3 regions of the Desulfobacter sp. genome follow, and region 1 is predicted to be linked to each of the others. Evidence: predicted binding sites of a transcription regulator. Region 1 holds the regulator's gene; each other region holds the start of a gene.

What was found. Region 1 encodes sigma-54, which starts transcription at its own class of promoters, with help from an activator protein. Its sites were predicted from a motif close to TNTGGCACANTTTCTGCTNT; they were not measured.
Region 2: the regulator sigma-54 is predicted to act here: its motif matches at 1,640-1,659, upstream of flgN (flagellar export chaperone FlgN).
Region 3: the regulator sigma-54 is predicted to act here: its motif matches at 2,751-2,770, upstream of AB7U36_RS06925 (Spy/CpxP family protein refolding chaperone).

What each region holds. Positions count from the first base shown of each region.
Region 1 is NZ_JBFXHE010000005.1:26,625-31,344, forward strand. Features, by position in the region: gene AB7U36_RS01205 (KdsC family phosphatase) at 1-114, shown strand, start outside; gene lptC (LPS export ABC transporter periplasmic protein LptC) at 111-698, shown strand; gene AB7U36_RS01215 (LptA/OstA family protein) at 667-1,230, shown strand; gene lptB (LPS export ABC transporter ATP-binding protein) at 1,250-1,972, shown strand; gene rpoN (RNA polymerase factor sigma-54) at 1,975-3,417, shown strand; gene hpf (ribosome hibernation-promoting factor, HPF/YfiA family) at 3,430-3,963, shown strand; gene AB7U36_RS01235 (PTS sugar transporter subunit IIA) at 3,973-4,431, shown strand; gene rapZ (RNase adapter RapZ) at 4,434-4,720, shown strand, end outside.
Region 2 is NZ_JBFXHE010000029.1:533-5,252, reverse strand. Features, by position in the region: gene AB7U36_RS04040 (flagellar basal body L-ring protein FlgH) at 1-180, shown strand, start outside; gene AB7U36_RS04035 (flagellar basal body P-ring protein FlgI) at 208-1,233, shown strand; gene AB7U36_RS04030 (rod-binding protein) at 1,310-1,618, shown strand; gene flgN (flagellar export chaperone FlgN) at 1,761-2,264, shown strand; gene csrA (carbon storage regulator CsrA) at 2,546-2,794, shown strand; gene fliW (flagellar assembly protein FliW) at 2,801-3,226, shown strand; gene AB7U36_RS04010 (flagellar protein FlaG) at 3,240-3,674, opposite strand; gene AB7U36_RS04005 (hypothetical protein) at 3,712-4,104, opposite strand; gene fliS (flagellar export chaperone FliS) at 4,121-4,615, opposite strand.
Region 3 is NZ_JBFXHE010000061.1:4,976-9,695, forward strand. Features, by position in the region: gene AB7U36_RS06910 (hybrid sensor histidine kinase/response regulator) at 1-103, opposite strand, end outside; gene AB7U36_RS06915 (rhomboid family intramembrane serine protease) at 268-1,170, opposite strand; gene AB7U36_RS06920 (fumarylacetoacetate hydrolase family protein) at 1,243-2,049, shown strand; gene AB7U36_RS06925 (Spy/CpxP family protein refolding chaperone) at 2,145-2,660, opposite strand; gene AB7U36_RS06930 (ATP-binding protein) at 2,931-4,715, shown strand.

The DNA.
Region 1 (4,720 bases):
GCAGATATGATTACGGATTTGCCCGGGGGAAAAGGAGCGGTCCGCCAGGCCTGTGAGGCCATCCTCAAAGCCAAGGGCCTTTGGGAAACTTCGGTTTCAAGGTTTCTGTCATGAGCAGCGCCGGCAAAAAAAAACTGATACTGCCCCTGGTTCTGCTTTTAGGACTCATTCTTGCAGGGTTAGGTGCGCATTATTACATCAACCATCTGCTCACCAGGCCCATAAAACTTGAAAATATAGAGGTGGATGACAAAGCTGCCCTCAAACTCAACATCCTTGAGCAGATTTCCAAAAAAAACGGCATCACCGAATGGAAGCTCAAAGCATCCAGTGCCACCCTGCTCAAAGACCGGAACAAGGCTGTGCTCAAAGACGTTGACATTGTTTTTTACACAAAGCAGAACACACAAGTCCTTCTCACCGCAGCCCGGGGAGAGCTCGACACCAAAACCCATGACATGACCTTTTCAGGGAATTTTATTGTCCGGTATCAACACTACTCCCTGACAAGTGAAACATTGCATTATACCAAAAAACCGCATATAATACGCTCTGATTCAAGGGTTACAATTAATGACGGGAACTCCGTAATAAAAGCAGACAGCATGGAGATCCTGCTAAACCAGGACCTGATCATCTTAAAAGGACACGTAGAAGGACAACTGAGTGAAAATAGCCAGGATTCCAACATATTATAACATCGCTTCGGCGTCATTGCTGATACTGCTGTTTCTTTCTACACAGATCTCCTTTGCAGCCCAGGGGAAAAAAGACATTGATAAGAAACAGCCACCTGCTGACCTGAGAATTACTTCGGATAAAATGGTCGCCAGCAAAGACCAGTCCATGGTGGAATTCATGGGCAAGGTCAAGGCGGTCCGGGCAGACAGCGTGCTTTTAGCAGATTCGGTCAAGGTGTTTTTCCATACCTCGGAAACCAAAAAGAAAGGCCAGTCAAACATCAGGCGAATTCTTGCCACGGGGAATGTGGAATATACAGAAGGGGATCGGAAAGCATTTTCGGACCAGGCGGATTATGACACCGCAAATGAGATACTGGTGCTCACCGGGGAACGAGCCCGCCTGCTTACGGGAAAAAGCTGGATCACCGGCAAAAAAATTACCCTGTTTAAGGCCCAGGAACGGATGGTTGTGGAAAGTGCCGAAAAAACCAGGGTCGAAGCTTTTTTCGATGTCCAAGACCAGGGCAGGTCCATGGATAAGCCTTGAGGGATAAGCCTTGAAACAGATGAGCCGACTGGTGCTGAAAAACCTTGTAAAGGCGTATGGCGGTAAAACCGTGGTGGATCAGGTCAGCCTGACCGTGAACCAGGGCAAAGTGACCGGACTTCTGGGACCCAACGGTGCCGGCAAGACCACCACCTTTTATATGACCGTGGGCATGATCCGGCCGGAAAAAGGCACGGTTCATCTTGACGGGGAGGATATAACCCAATATCCCATGTATATCAGGGCCAGGAAAGGCATTGGTTACCTGCCCCAGGAAACCTCTATATTTAAAAAACTGACTGTCAGGGAAAATATAACGGCTGTTCTGGAGGTTATTGACAAAAAAGTCACGGACATCAACCAGAAAGCCGAAACTCTGATGGAAGAGCTTGGTATACTGGCCCTGGCCGGGCAAAAAGCCGCGTCCCTGTCCGGTGGAGAGAAGCGCAGGCTGGAAATTTCAAGGGTTCTTGCAACGGACCCTCTATTTATTCTGCTGGACGAACCCTTTGCCGGCATTGATCCTCTGGCGGTCATCGACATCCAGCAGATCATATCCCAGCTTACGGACAAAGGCATCGGAATATTGATTTCAGACCATAATGTCAGGGAAACATTAGGCGTATGCGACACGGCTTATATCATGAGCCAGGGTGTGGTTATGGAATCAGGACCGCCGGAAAAAATTATTTCAAGCAAAATAGCGAAACGCATTTACCTGGGAGATAACTTCAGACTTTAATCATGGAACTTGGATTACAACAAAGCCTTGCACTAACCCAGCAACTGGTCATGACACCCCAGCTCCAGCAGGCCATTAAACTGCTTCAGCTGTCCCGGCTTGAACTTGCCGAAATGATCGAGCAGGAAATGGAGCAAAATCCCGCCCTTGAAGAAGTCGTCGTTGATGATGCCTCTGACCAATCCATCACGGCCCAGGAAACCGAAATCCGGGAAGCGGAAAATGATGCGCCTGTCAAGGAAGTCACCATTGAAGAGCGGGTTCGGTCGGATACGGATTGGGAAAATTATATCAATGAATACAACTCCACCGGCAGAATGCACACGGAGTCTGAAAACAGTGAAGCCCCCAATTACGAGGCATTCACGTCTGAGAAACAAACCCTTGAAGCGCATTTGAAATGGCAGCTGATGCTTTCGGATCTTACAGCCCAGGAGGAAGCCATCGGCAACATCATCATCGGCAACCTGAACCGGGACGGATATTTATGCGCCGATGTGGAAGAACTGGCCCAGGCAGCCCAGGCCGACGTCCAAACCGTTGAGCAGGTGCTGGCTGTGCTTCAGACCTTCGACCCCCCCGGGGTGTGCGCCAGGGACCTGTGCGAGACACTTCTCATCCAGGTCCGGCAGCTTGGCATTAAAAACGACATCATCATCCAGATCATTACGGATCATTTAAAAAATCTTGAAAACAGGAACAGTAAAAAAATTGCCAAGGCCCTTAAAATTTCCGTTGAGGATGTGCGGGCCGCAGTAAAAATCATCCAGTTTCTTGAACCCAAGCCCGGCAGGAAATTTGCCACCGATGAATCCGCTTACATCACCCCGGATATTTACGTTTACAAAGTCGGGGATGATTTCAAAATTGTTATGAACGATGACGGCCTTCCCAAATTAAGAATTTCAAGATTCTACAGGGACGCTGTGGCCACCGGCAAAAAGATTCCCAAGGAGACCAAGACCTATCTCAATGAAAAGATGCAGTCCGCCTCCTGGCTGATAAAATCCATTCATCAACGCCAGAAAACCATTTACCTGGTCATGGAAAGCATCATAAAATTTCAAAGGGAATTTTTTGAAAAGGGCATTGCCTATCTGCGGCCTTTGATTTTAAAAGACATTGCCGAAGATATTGAGATGCATGAATCCACGATCAGCCGGGTCACCAGCAACAAATATGCATACACCCCCCAGGGGCTGTTTGAACTGAAATATTTTTTCAACAGCTCCATAGAACGGGTTGACGGGCCTAACATGGCATCGGCCAGCGTCAAGGAGAGAATAAGACAACTCATTGACAACGAAGATTCCAACACGCCCCTGAGTGATGATAAAATCGCCGAAATTCTGAAGGAATCAGACATTCAGATTGCCCGGCGCACCGTGGCAAAATACAGAAAAGTGCTCAATATTCTGCCATCCAACAAACGCAAACAATTATAAAGGGAGTAATTTATGCAGGTCACTATCACGTTCAAAAAAATAGAGGCATCCGATTCCCTGAAATCCTATGTAAATAAAAAGCTTAAACGGTTTGACAAAATGCTGGACGGCCCGGCCGAGGCCAGTGTGGTCCTGAGCGTTGAAAAAATAAGACATATTGCCGAAATCACCCTGACCAGCGGGGCGCTTAACATCCATGCAAAGGAAGAATCCGAAAGCATGTATGCCACCATTGACATCCTGGCGGATAAAGTCAAAAGCCAGATCACAAAACATAAGGAAAAAATCAAAAAACACATGTCAGGCAATAAGTCAAGCCTGGCAGATACCCGGGAGTTCAGTATTGATGAACCGCAGCCCGGGAACACGAGTGACATCGTCGAAGAACTCCTTGATACAAAACCCATGGACATTGAGGATGCGGTGATAGAGCTGGAATCGGGCAAAAAATCTTTTTATGCGTTTATTAATGCCCGCACAGAGCAGGTCAATGTGATTTATAAACATAATAACGGAAAACTGGGACTGATCGCCCCCCAAGGATAGTCGAAACCCATGAAAATCAGTGACATTCTAAAGCTGGACGCCATTATCGCAGAGATGGAAGCCAAAAACAAACCAGAGGTTATAAAAGAACTGTCTGGCGCTGTTGCACCGGTGGCCGGAACCCAGGCCCAGGATGTTGCGGCAGTCCTGATGGAACGGGAAAACTTAGGATCCACAGGCATCGGCGGCGGCATCGCCATTCCCCACGGCAAGCTGGATACAGTAAAATCCATTGCTGTGGGATTTGGGCGCAGCATCAAAGGCGTTGATTTTGATTCTCTGGATAACCGGCCGGTCCATCTTTTCTTCCTGCTTTTAACACCTGAGCATTCCACAGGGGGGCACTTAAAGGTTCTTGCCCAGATTTCCAAGCTGCTGAAAATGAATCAGTTTAAAGAACGCCTGTTATCGGCAGGTTCAGCAGAACAGATTCATCAGATCATTCTGGAGAATGACGAAGACTTTTAACCATGGAAAATCTTAAGGTTTATATCATCACAGGGATTTCAGGTTCCGGGAAGACAACCGTTGCCCAGGCATTTGAAGATGCAGCCTTTTACTGCATTGACAACATGCCCATGGAACTTGTGCCCAAGGTGCTCGAACTGCCGCTGGGGGAGAGTGCCAAGGTCAAGGGTGCAGCCTTTGTGATGGATATGCGGTCAAAAACCTTTATACAAACATTTGTTTCAGGCGTCTCTGCGCTAGAAGAGATGGGCGTTTCTCCAGTCATCATTTTCCTTGAAGCAGATACCCA
Region 2 (4,720 bases), on a different contig from region 1:
GAGGTTCAGTATATCATGGTATCAGGAATTGTCCGACCCGATGATATTGATTCGGACAACCGGGTGGAGTCCACGTCCCTTGCTGATTCGCGCATTGAATATTACGGCAAGGGGGCCCTTGCCGACAAACAGAAGCCAGGCTGGGGTACACGGATAATTGATAATATCTGGCCCTGGTAGGCGTTGCGGGCTAAAGGAGCGGGTATCATGAACAATATGTTGAAAAAGATAATGATCAGTACAGGGATTGTGCTGTGTCTGCTTGCCGTTTCAGTGCACGCCATGGCAACCCGAATTAAGGACATGGCTGCCATCCAGGGGGTCCGTTCCAATCAGATCACCGGATATGGCCTGGTGGTAGGGCTTAACGGTACAGGAGACAAGAATAATATTCTGTTTACCCGACAGTCTTTGACCAATATGCTTAAAAAAATGAGCCTTCATTTTGACAAAAGCCAGATCAAGGTGAAGAATGTGGCGGCGGTTATGGTCACGGCAAATATTCCACCCTTTGCCCGGATCGGGGACCGCATTGACATCACGGTTTCGTCCCTGGGTGATGCCACAAGTCTTAAAGGCGGAACCCTTTTAATGATGCCACTGAAAGGGGTTGACGGCAGCGTTTATGCCATTGCCCAGGGTGCCGTAAGTCTTGCAATTCCCGCCGGTGTAAACGACCGGAACAGTCATCTTCTCACGGCCCGGATTATCAACGGGGCTACAGTGGAACGTGAGATTCCCTTTCAACTGGAAGGGAAAAAACAATTGACCCTGTCCCTGTTCCGTTCGGATTTCACCACGGCCCGGCGGGTGGGAGATACCATCAATGCGGCTTTAGGGGAGGGGATTGCAAAAATCGTTGATGCCAGCGCTATCTGCCTGAATGTGCCGGAATCCATGCAGCAGGAGCATGTGGCGGAGTTTATTGCCGATGTGGAAGGGTTGTCTGTGGTTCCGGATACCGTTGCCAAGGTCGTGATTAACGAAAAAACCGGCACTGTGGTTATCGGCAGTGAGGTGACCATTTCAAATGTGGCTGTGGCCCATGGGGATTTGAACGTGGTGATTCAGGGGCAAAACCCCGAGTATATTATGGAACTGCCCGGCACCTCTACCATCGGAGAACTGGTTAATGGACTGAACTCTTTAGGGGTCCGGCCCAGGGACCTGATCAGTATTCTGGAAAGTATCAAGGCAGCCGGGGCGTTGCAGGCCAGCCTGGAAATACTTTAGACTTGTTTTTTGCAGCACAGCATTCCAATTTTGAACATGGCCGATTCGTTGAGCCGGTAAAAGAGGGGGCAAAATTATGTCTATTCAAATGCCTGGGATGATGACTCCTGTTACAGATACCCAGGGTACCACAGATACGGCCCGGAAGCTCCAGCGGGAAAAAGATCTTGAGAAAGCCTGCCAGGGGTTTGAGGCTTTAATGCTCAATACCTTGATGCAGCGCATGCGGGATACCCTGCCCGGAGACAGTCTTTTCCCCGAAAGCAATGCGTCTGACATCTACCAGTCCCTGCATGACCAGTATCTTACGGAAAATTTATCCCAAGGCCGGCGTGTAACCGGCTTCAAGGAGTTCTTATATCAGCAGCTTCAGGACTCAGCTTAAGGCATTTTGATTGTGTCAAGTCATGGCATAATAGTTGCTTTGTTTCTATACAAAAACGAAAATATCTCCTTGTTTTGTGAGTTGAGTTTATTTTTAACTATTTAATATCGTTATTGATATTAATAAGATAGGGAGGAGAATCATGGAAAAAGCTGCCGACAGTATCCAAACGTTGCTTAAGGAAAAACTTGCCTGCTACCAGCAACTTCACCTGGTATTAAAGGCTGAAAAAAAGGCTATCGGAAATATTGACCTTGGTATGATATGGGAGACAACCAGAGCGAAGAAAGATCTTATCGGTAAAATCGAAGAATTGCGAAATAATATTCTTGTTGTTTGCCGAAATGATTTTCCAGGTATGGATAAAAAAACGGAAAACTTCTCCCTGGGTGCACTGGTACATGCCCTGCCGCTGCCCAATAAGAGCAAAAATGATATAAGACAAATCAAGCGGACCATTGATAAAGAAAAAGACATCGTAGCCAATTTTATAAAAGCTAATCAGATTCAGGTTAAAAAGCACCTGTCTATTGTGGATAACATCATGGCTTTGATCGGAAATAACCCTGCCCAGGCCCGGTACACCGGCAAAGGGATGGTGACCCAGGGAGGAAAGAGCAACTGCCTGTTCGTGGCCCAAGTGTAGCATGGTCTGGTAGATAGTATCTGCTGATTTTCTATAATTATCACCAGGATATTGTGATCTTATTTTAGTGATAATACAATCTGTTGATCTTTGTCATAGAAAATCAGCAGATACTATATATACCTAAGCTGGACAGGAACAAAGGTTGACTCTGATGTTACATATGATTATAACAATAACATGTTTATTTTAAGAGTTAATTCGGACGGACTGTAGGGCCTTTTTGAATTCAACGGATAAAAAATTATTAATGTCAGCCTGGTGGATTATTTATTAAGCCTATGCTTATTCTAACACGAAAAGTTGGTGAGAGTATTGTCATTGCTAATGATATCATCGTAAAGGTGGTTGAAACCGGCAAAAGCAGCATTCGGATAGGTATTGATGCGCCCCGGGAAATATCGGTTCTGCGGCAGGAGGTGTTTGACGCCATTCAAAAGGAGAATATTCTTTCCTCCCAAGGAACAGACAACATTGATATTGCAAGGGCAGCCAAACTGATAGGCAATAAGGACAAGGAGTCTGAATAAAAGGTAATGAAGATTAATACAAGACAATTCGGTGAAGTGACTATTGATGATGATAAAATCATCAATATGCCGGATGGTGTTCCCGGATTCAGGCAGCAGAAACGTTATGTTGTCCTTGAAAAAAAGGAAACCGCTCCTTTTTATCTGTTTCAATGTGTGGATGACCCGAACCTGGCATTTGTGGTCATGGACCCCCTTCGTTTCTATCCTGAGTACACGCTGTCTGTTAAGGATTTTGATACGACGATTAAATGGGAATTTGGAAAGGAAGCGTTATCCTGTTTTGTCATCATCACCATTCCCCATGGCAAGCCCGAAGATATGACTGCGAACTTTATGGCACCTATTGTGATAAATAATGAAAGAAAAGAAGGGATGCAGCTGATCCTCCAAGGCAGTCCCTACTCACACCAGCAGCTGCTTTTGAAATAAGAAAAGAATGAATTTAAACATTCGTACTGAAAAGAAGCCCCCTTAAATCCTGCATTTTTTCACGAAGCTCAAGAATTTCTTCTGCAGGGAACTGCTTGATGACTTCATCGGTCTCTTTGTCCATAATTTTGACCACCACATCCTCGGTGCCGTCGTCAATGGTAAAATTCAGCCTTGTCTGAACCGTATTGGCAAAGTCCTCAAGGGCTTCCACCATCTCTTCGACATCTTTTCTGGTCAGTTTGGCTGGATTTCCGGGGTCCTCACTTTTTTGCTCAGAAGCCTGATTTTCAGTCCGCGTAGTACTTGCCGAAGAAGAAGATGCAGCCTGATTTAACTCGGACAGCGGAGTAATGTCTGCACTTACTGTCTCGGCGGCAGTTTCCTGAATTCTAATATTGGTTTCAGGTCTGTCTGTATGGATTGTTGCATTTGTTGTTACATCCATGGCTTTTCCTTTCTGGGGTAAACAATTCCTACCGGCTCTACCGGCTTATGCTGATAAGTCTTGGGCGGTCCTTTGACGGCCGATAGCTCTCCAGAGTAGTCTTCCCGCACTTGAGATGTTTAAGGCTTTTTTCCAATTGATTTTTGTGCCTTTGTATCTCAACCCCGATGGTTTCGTCAACCCTTAGGATCAGCCCAAGGCGCTGTTTAAGTTCCTTCAGCTTTTGGACATCAGATAGAGATTCGGACTGACCTGCTATACTGATAAATTCATTAATGGCATTTTTCAGCTTTTCCGATGCACTCCTCCGCTCAATGGTCATCTGGGCCAGATCCGGCAACTGTTCTGCCCTAAGCAGATCTAAGTGTCTGTTCTGAAGATTCTCATATTCACTGCACGGCTTTGAAATATGCTCTGCTAAATCTTTCATATATTGTCCTTACTGCTTAAATGGCAATACTTGTCCTTTGACCATGTTTTTCATACCCTGAATAGCTCATGGAAGAAACTTCTTTTTTTTGTGCAGTCTTGGTCTTGGTGTTCTGGGTCTTGGTATTCTGGGCAGCATTTCCTTGGCCCATCACGCTGGTTTCCCATATCTGTTTGAGCTTCATTAGGTATCTGATTGCCCGGTCCAGGGTCTGAATGTCGTTGGTGATGGAAACCCTGGCCAACTCCTGCATCATGGCTAAAAAAAGACTTCTTAGAAAGAAGATCTCTTCATTCTCAATATTACGAAGGGATGCGTTAAGTTCGGAGATAATGGCTATGGCCTTACTCAAATTCTCTCCCCTTTGCTTGGGGTTTTTGTTTATTACGCCTTCCCGTGCAAAATTAATGCGTTTGATGGCACCGTCGTACAGCATGAGGATCAATTTTTGGGGATTGATTTCACTGCTGACCTGGATTTTCTGATAGGAATTAAGGGCATTGTATACCATATTTACTTAACACTCCTTTTTGCAACCGACTGACTTTGGTTATTTGGGGTTGCACGAAAAATTGGGGGACATGACTGCATGGGCTCATTTTACGTATTGTGCAGT
Region 3 (4,720 bases), on a different contig from region 1:
TCAACCCAAATACAACGGACACGCCCGCCTGGTAGGAACGCATCCCGGGAAATCCAATTCCGGGGTTCTGATTCCAAAAATCGTTTCTATGTTCATTGTCCATTGCAGATTCTCCGAAAACAAGAGGGATACAGTATTCGGTGGCATTGTAGAAAACAAGACAGCTAAAGGCAAGTATTTAGCCGGGTTAATAACAATGTATCAGCAGCAAAACAGCTTAAGGGAACTTTTTAGGGCAAAAGACCGGTTTTGCTGCGCCGCTCCATTTTATCCCGGCAGAAAAGTTAAAACACCCTGGATAAAGGCTGTGCACAAAATTGCCAGTACAATGCCAAAACTGATACGGCCCATTACCGGACTTGATAATGGTGCAGACAAGGGATAATAACACAGCCCGATTCCGGTACCGGCAAGAAAACCAAACAGATGGGCGGATACATCCGTATTTTCACCGTGGCTGAACATGGCTGTAAGTGTGGCTGCCGCTGCAAAGGGGGCCAGCCCTTTAAGCTTTGGAAATGTTGAATGGCAAGGTTCGGTGCCAATGGTCATGCGCCGGGCCCCAAGAAGTCCTGCTGCGGCCATGACCGCTGTGGAGGCCCCGATGGAGAGCCTTAAATCCCGGCCAAAACTTTCAGATATCAGATTGCCGGCCGTGCCTGCTGCCAAAAGCAGCAAAAGGCCCTGGCCGTAACCGGTCACGCGCAGTAAAGGGCCTGCAAGCACAAGTATTCCGGCCATATTTCCCAGAACATGCTCTGTATCGCTGTGCAGAAATAAGGCTGTCACGGCCCTGAAACTTTGCCCCTGACCTAGGTAGTACGAAGACGAACCAAAGTTCAGAATCGCTTGTTTGTGCAGGCCCCTGGTGGTGATTATGTAATGGATGGCTGCCAGGAAAAAAGCCAGGGCCAGGGCCGATGGGGAGAAAAAAATTCCGGCCGGCACATGGGAGGGCGGCCCTGAAGCCATCTTGTTCTCCCTTGTGTATTTTTTCAGTTGCTGCCGGGCCTTAAAAACATCGTCATCGGGCACAAGGATGTTGCACAATCCGTCAGGGCCTGTATCAATGACCGCCCTCACAGACTGGGACGCCAGGACCACCAGGATAAGATCGGCCTGCTTTCGGCTGTTTTCATTGTGTATACTGCCTGTGAAAATAGATTTCATTTTTTCCTTGCCGGATGGGATTATTTCTGGCTGAATATAGCCCATGCCATAAAAAGAATAAAGGAGCCTTAAATGAAGATCATTCGTTTTATTACCCGGCAGGGTACGGAAGTCATGGGGTGCGACTGGGACGGACACACCGCCTGCCTGGTGGAGCAGTCTGCGGACAAAAGTTTCAGCAATACCGGTGAACGGGTGGATGTGGTGAGAGTTTTGCCCCCGGTGGCACCGCCGGCCATTATCTGCATCGGTCTGAATTACCGGCGTCATGCAAAGGAGACCGGCCAGGAAATCCCAAAATATCCGGCTGTGTTCATGAAATACCCCGGTTCCCTTGCAGGGCATGGGGATGCCATCGTGATCCCTGAATGTGCGTCAGATCCGCCCGAGGTGGATTACGAAGCCGAGCTTGGGGTGATCATTAAAACTGCCGCTAAAAATGTGCCCGAGGATAAGGCCCTGGATTATGTACTTGGATATACCTGCACCAATGACGTCTCTGCCCGGCGGTGGCAGAAACATGCCGGTGCATTCCAGTGGACCAGGGGAAAAAGCTATGATACCTTTTGTCCCTGCGGGCCGGTCATGACCACGGCAGACGAAATTACAGACCCCCAGAATCTTGCTATCAAGTGCCGCCTGAACGGTGAAATTATGCAGGACAGCCACACCAGCGACATGGTATTCAGCATAGCCAATATGATTTCCTACCTGTCCCAGTCTTCAACCCTTTTGCCCGGCACCCTGATTCTGACCGGTACGCCCGAAGGGGTGGGCTTTACCCGTAAACCCCGCGTGTATCTGGCGCCGGGAGATCGGATGGAGGTTGAAATTGAAGGCATTGGCGTGCTTGAAAATCCTGTGGAAAAAGAGCGGTAAAGTCAAAAGGATGTCCCCCCGGGAGGGCTAGCCCGGGGGGACAGGAGAAAGAAGAGAGTTGAGGGAAGGATGGATGGTTGAGCGGTGGGTGGGGGTTAGTTATTTTCAGGAGGGGTCTCATCTTGGGGATCGTCAAATCCCGGGCCAGGGCCGCCATTAAATCCGGCACCCCTGCCAAATCCGTTACCCTGGGGGCCGTGTCCCATACCAGGGCCGCCAAATCCTTGTCCCATGCCCATGGGCATATATTTTAATTCAGGGGAGATTTTTCTGGCATCCAGGGCGAATTCCATGCGTTTAACGGCCAGATCTTTTGCTAAATCCGCTTTTTCCGTGACCATGGCTTTCAGTTTTGCCGGATCAGGATTAGATGTTTCCATGTACATGCGGATCTGCTGATCCAGGTTCATCAGATCCGTACGTATCTCATAGGTGTCATCAATAAATTTCTGATGCAGATCGCGAAGCTGGGTCTGCTGTTCATTGGTCAGGTTCATGCACGCCCGGGGTCTGTCCTTGCCTTTGCCCTGTTTCGGGGGGGTTGCAAATGCACTGGTGGAAAAGGTGCATGTGACAATCAGGATGGTTAATGTGGCTAATGTTTTTTTCATACTGCCTCCTTGTGGCCCTTGGTTTATGTTCTGTGATCCGTGTTTTATGATCTTAAGTTTTTGATCCTTGTGCTAAACTGTATAGCAAATATAGCAAATGGCGTGCCACCTGTCTTGAAATTCATTGAAGTCTTTTCGTACCAGGCCTTTCGGATCTGAATGCCATATCAGGGGGTTTAAAAAAAAACAGATATAGTGTATATTTTTTACCCGGATAAGGGTATACAGTTGGGTAAAAAATATACTGTTCATCATATCTGAGCGAACCCCATGAATAGATTTAAATTAAATATTACCCGGAAAATGCCGGGTCTGGTGCCGCCTCTGGTTATGGTGGGGGTCCTGGTTGTGCTGTTGCCGGTGTTTATCCTGATGACCCTGGACCGGGTTAAAAAACAGGATGAGTTTATCCGGGAGCGGTTTTTCATCACAGGCACCTCTTTAATCCGTACATTTGAAGCAGGCACCCGGATCGGTATGGGATCCATGCAGTGGGGCGCCGAAAGAATTCAGTCCATGCTGGAGGAAACCGCAGGCCAGCCCGATGTTGCCTATATTATGATCACCGATGCCATGGGAAAAATCATCGCCCATTCCGATGCCGCCATGGTGGGTAAAATTTATGACAGATGGGCAGACCTTGGCCTGTTACCCAGGGATCCCCACCTGATCTCCAGCCGCTCCCTGAACACACCGGATGGGCCGGTTCTGGAAGTGGCCAAGCATTTTGTGCCGTTTAATCCTATGTTCAGAGGTCAAAGACGGGGGCCCGGCCTAGAGCCCGGCCTCCGTTACGGCCACGGAAAGATGCCGCCCGGCCCACTTGGTGCTGAAAGACCGGCCAGGCCTGCTTTCGGCGTATTTGGCCAGGCTGATCACTATATTTTTGCCGGCATATCCATGACCGGGGTACAGGCAGCCCAGGCCCGGGGATTTAAGAACATTGTTATCAAAGGACTTTTGTTTTTTGTTTTCTGCTGTTCGGGCATTATTGCCCTGTTTGCCCTCCAGGCTTACAGGGCTGCCCAGTCATCCCTGGAACAGGTCAAGGCGTTTTCCGACAATGTGGTTCAGAATATGCCCTCGGGCCTGATCACTTTGGATCCAAAGTTTAATGTGACCTCAGCCAACCGGGCAGCTGAAAAGATCCTGGGCGAAATTCCTGAAAAAGCCTGTCCCCAGATGGCTGCCATGGCTGCCAGACTTTCGGGTTCAGGCGGTGCCGTGTCCGGGGAGGTGGCTTTGAACCGGAAAGAGAACGGCGATCTTCGGCTGGATATGACTGTTTCGGCTATCCCGGCAGACGAAGACCAGGTCCAGGGCTTTGTCCTTTTATTCAGGGATCTGACCCAGATCCGGGACTTGAAAAAACAGGTGGAAACCAACCGGCATTTAGCTGCCATAGGCAAACTTGCCGCAGGCGTGGCCCATGAAATCAGAAATCCGTTAAGTTCCATCAAAGGCTTTGCCACCTATTTTGCCCGGCAGTATGAAAATGAACCCGGGGATGTGGAGATTGCAAAAATCATGGTCCAGGAAGTGGAGCGGATGGACCGCTCCATCACCCAGTTGCTGGAATTTGCCAAACCCATGGCCGTGGAGATCAAGCAGATCCGGATCAAGCCCCTTATCCGGCACTCCCTTAAGCTGGTTGCCCATGACCTTGGGAAAAAAAAGATCCGTGTTGAAACAGATATCCGCACCAGAAGAGAAACCATTCATACGGATCCGGAACGGATCTGCCAGGTGCTGCTCAATCTGTACATGAATGCGTTAAATGCCATGGACAGCAACGGGATTCTTGAAATTGGCGTGGCCGATGCGGAAGATACTCTTGAGATCCGGGTGGCGGACAACGGCTGCGGGATCCAGGCAAAAGATCTTGAAAAAATATTTGATCCCTATTTTACAACCCGGGCCAAGGGAACAGGTCTCGGGCTGTCCATCGTTCACAGGATCGTTGAAAATCTCAAAGGTGAGATCCGGGTGGAAAGCCAGCCCTCAAAGGGCACTGTATTTTATATCACCCTGCCTGGCAATGAGACAATAGAATAAAATGA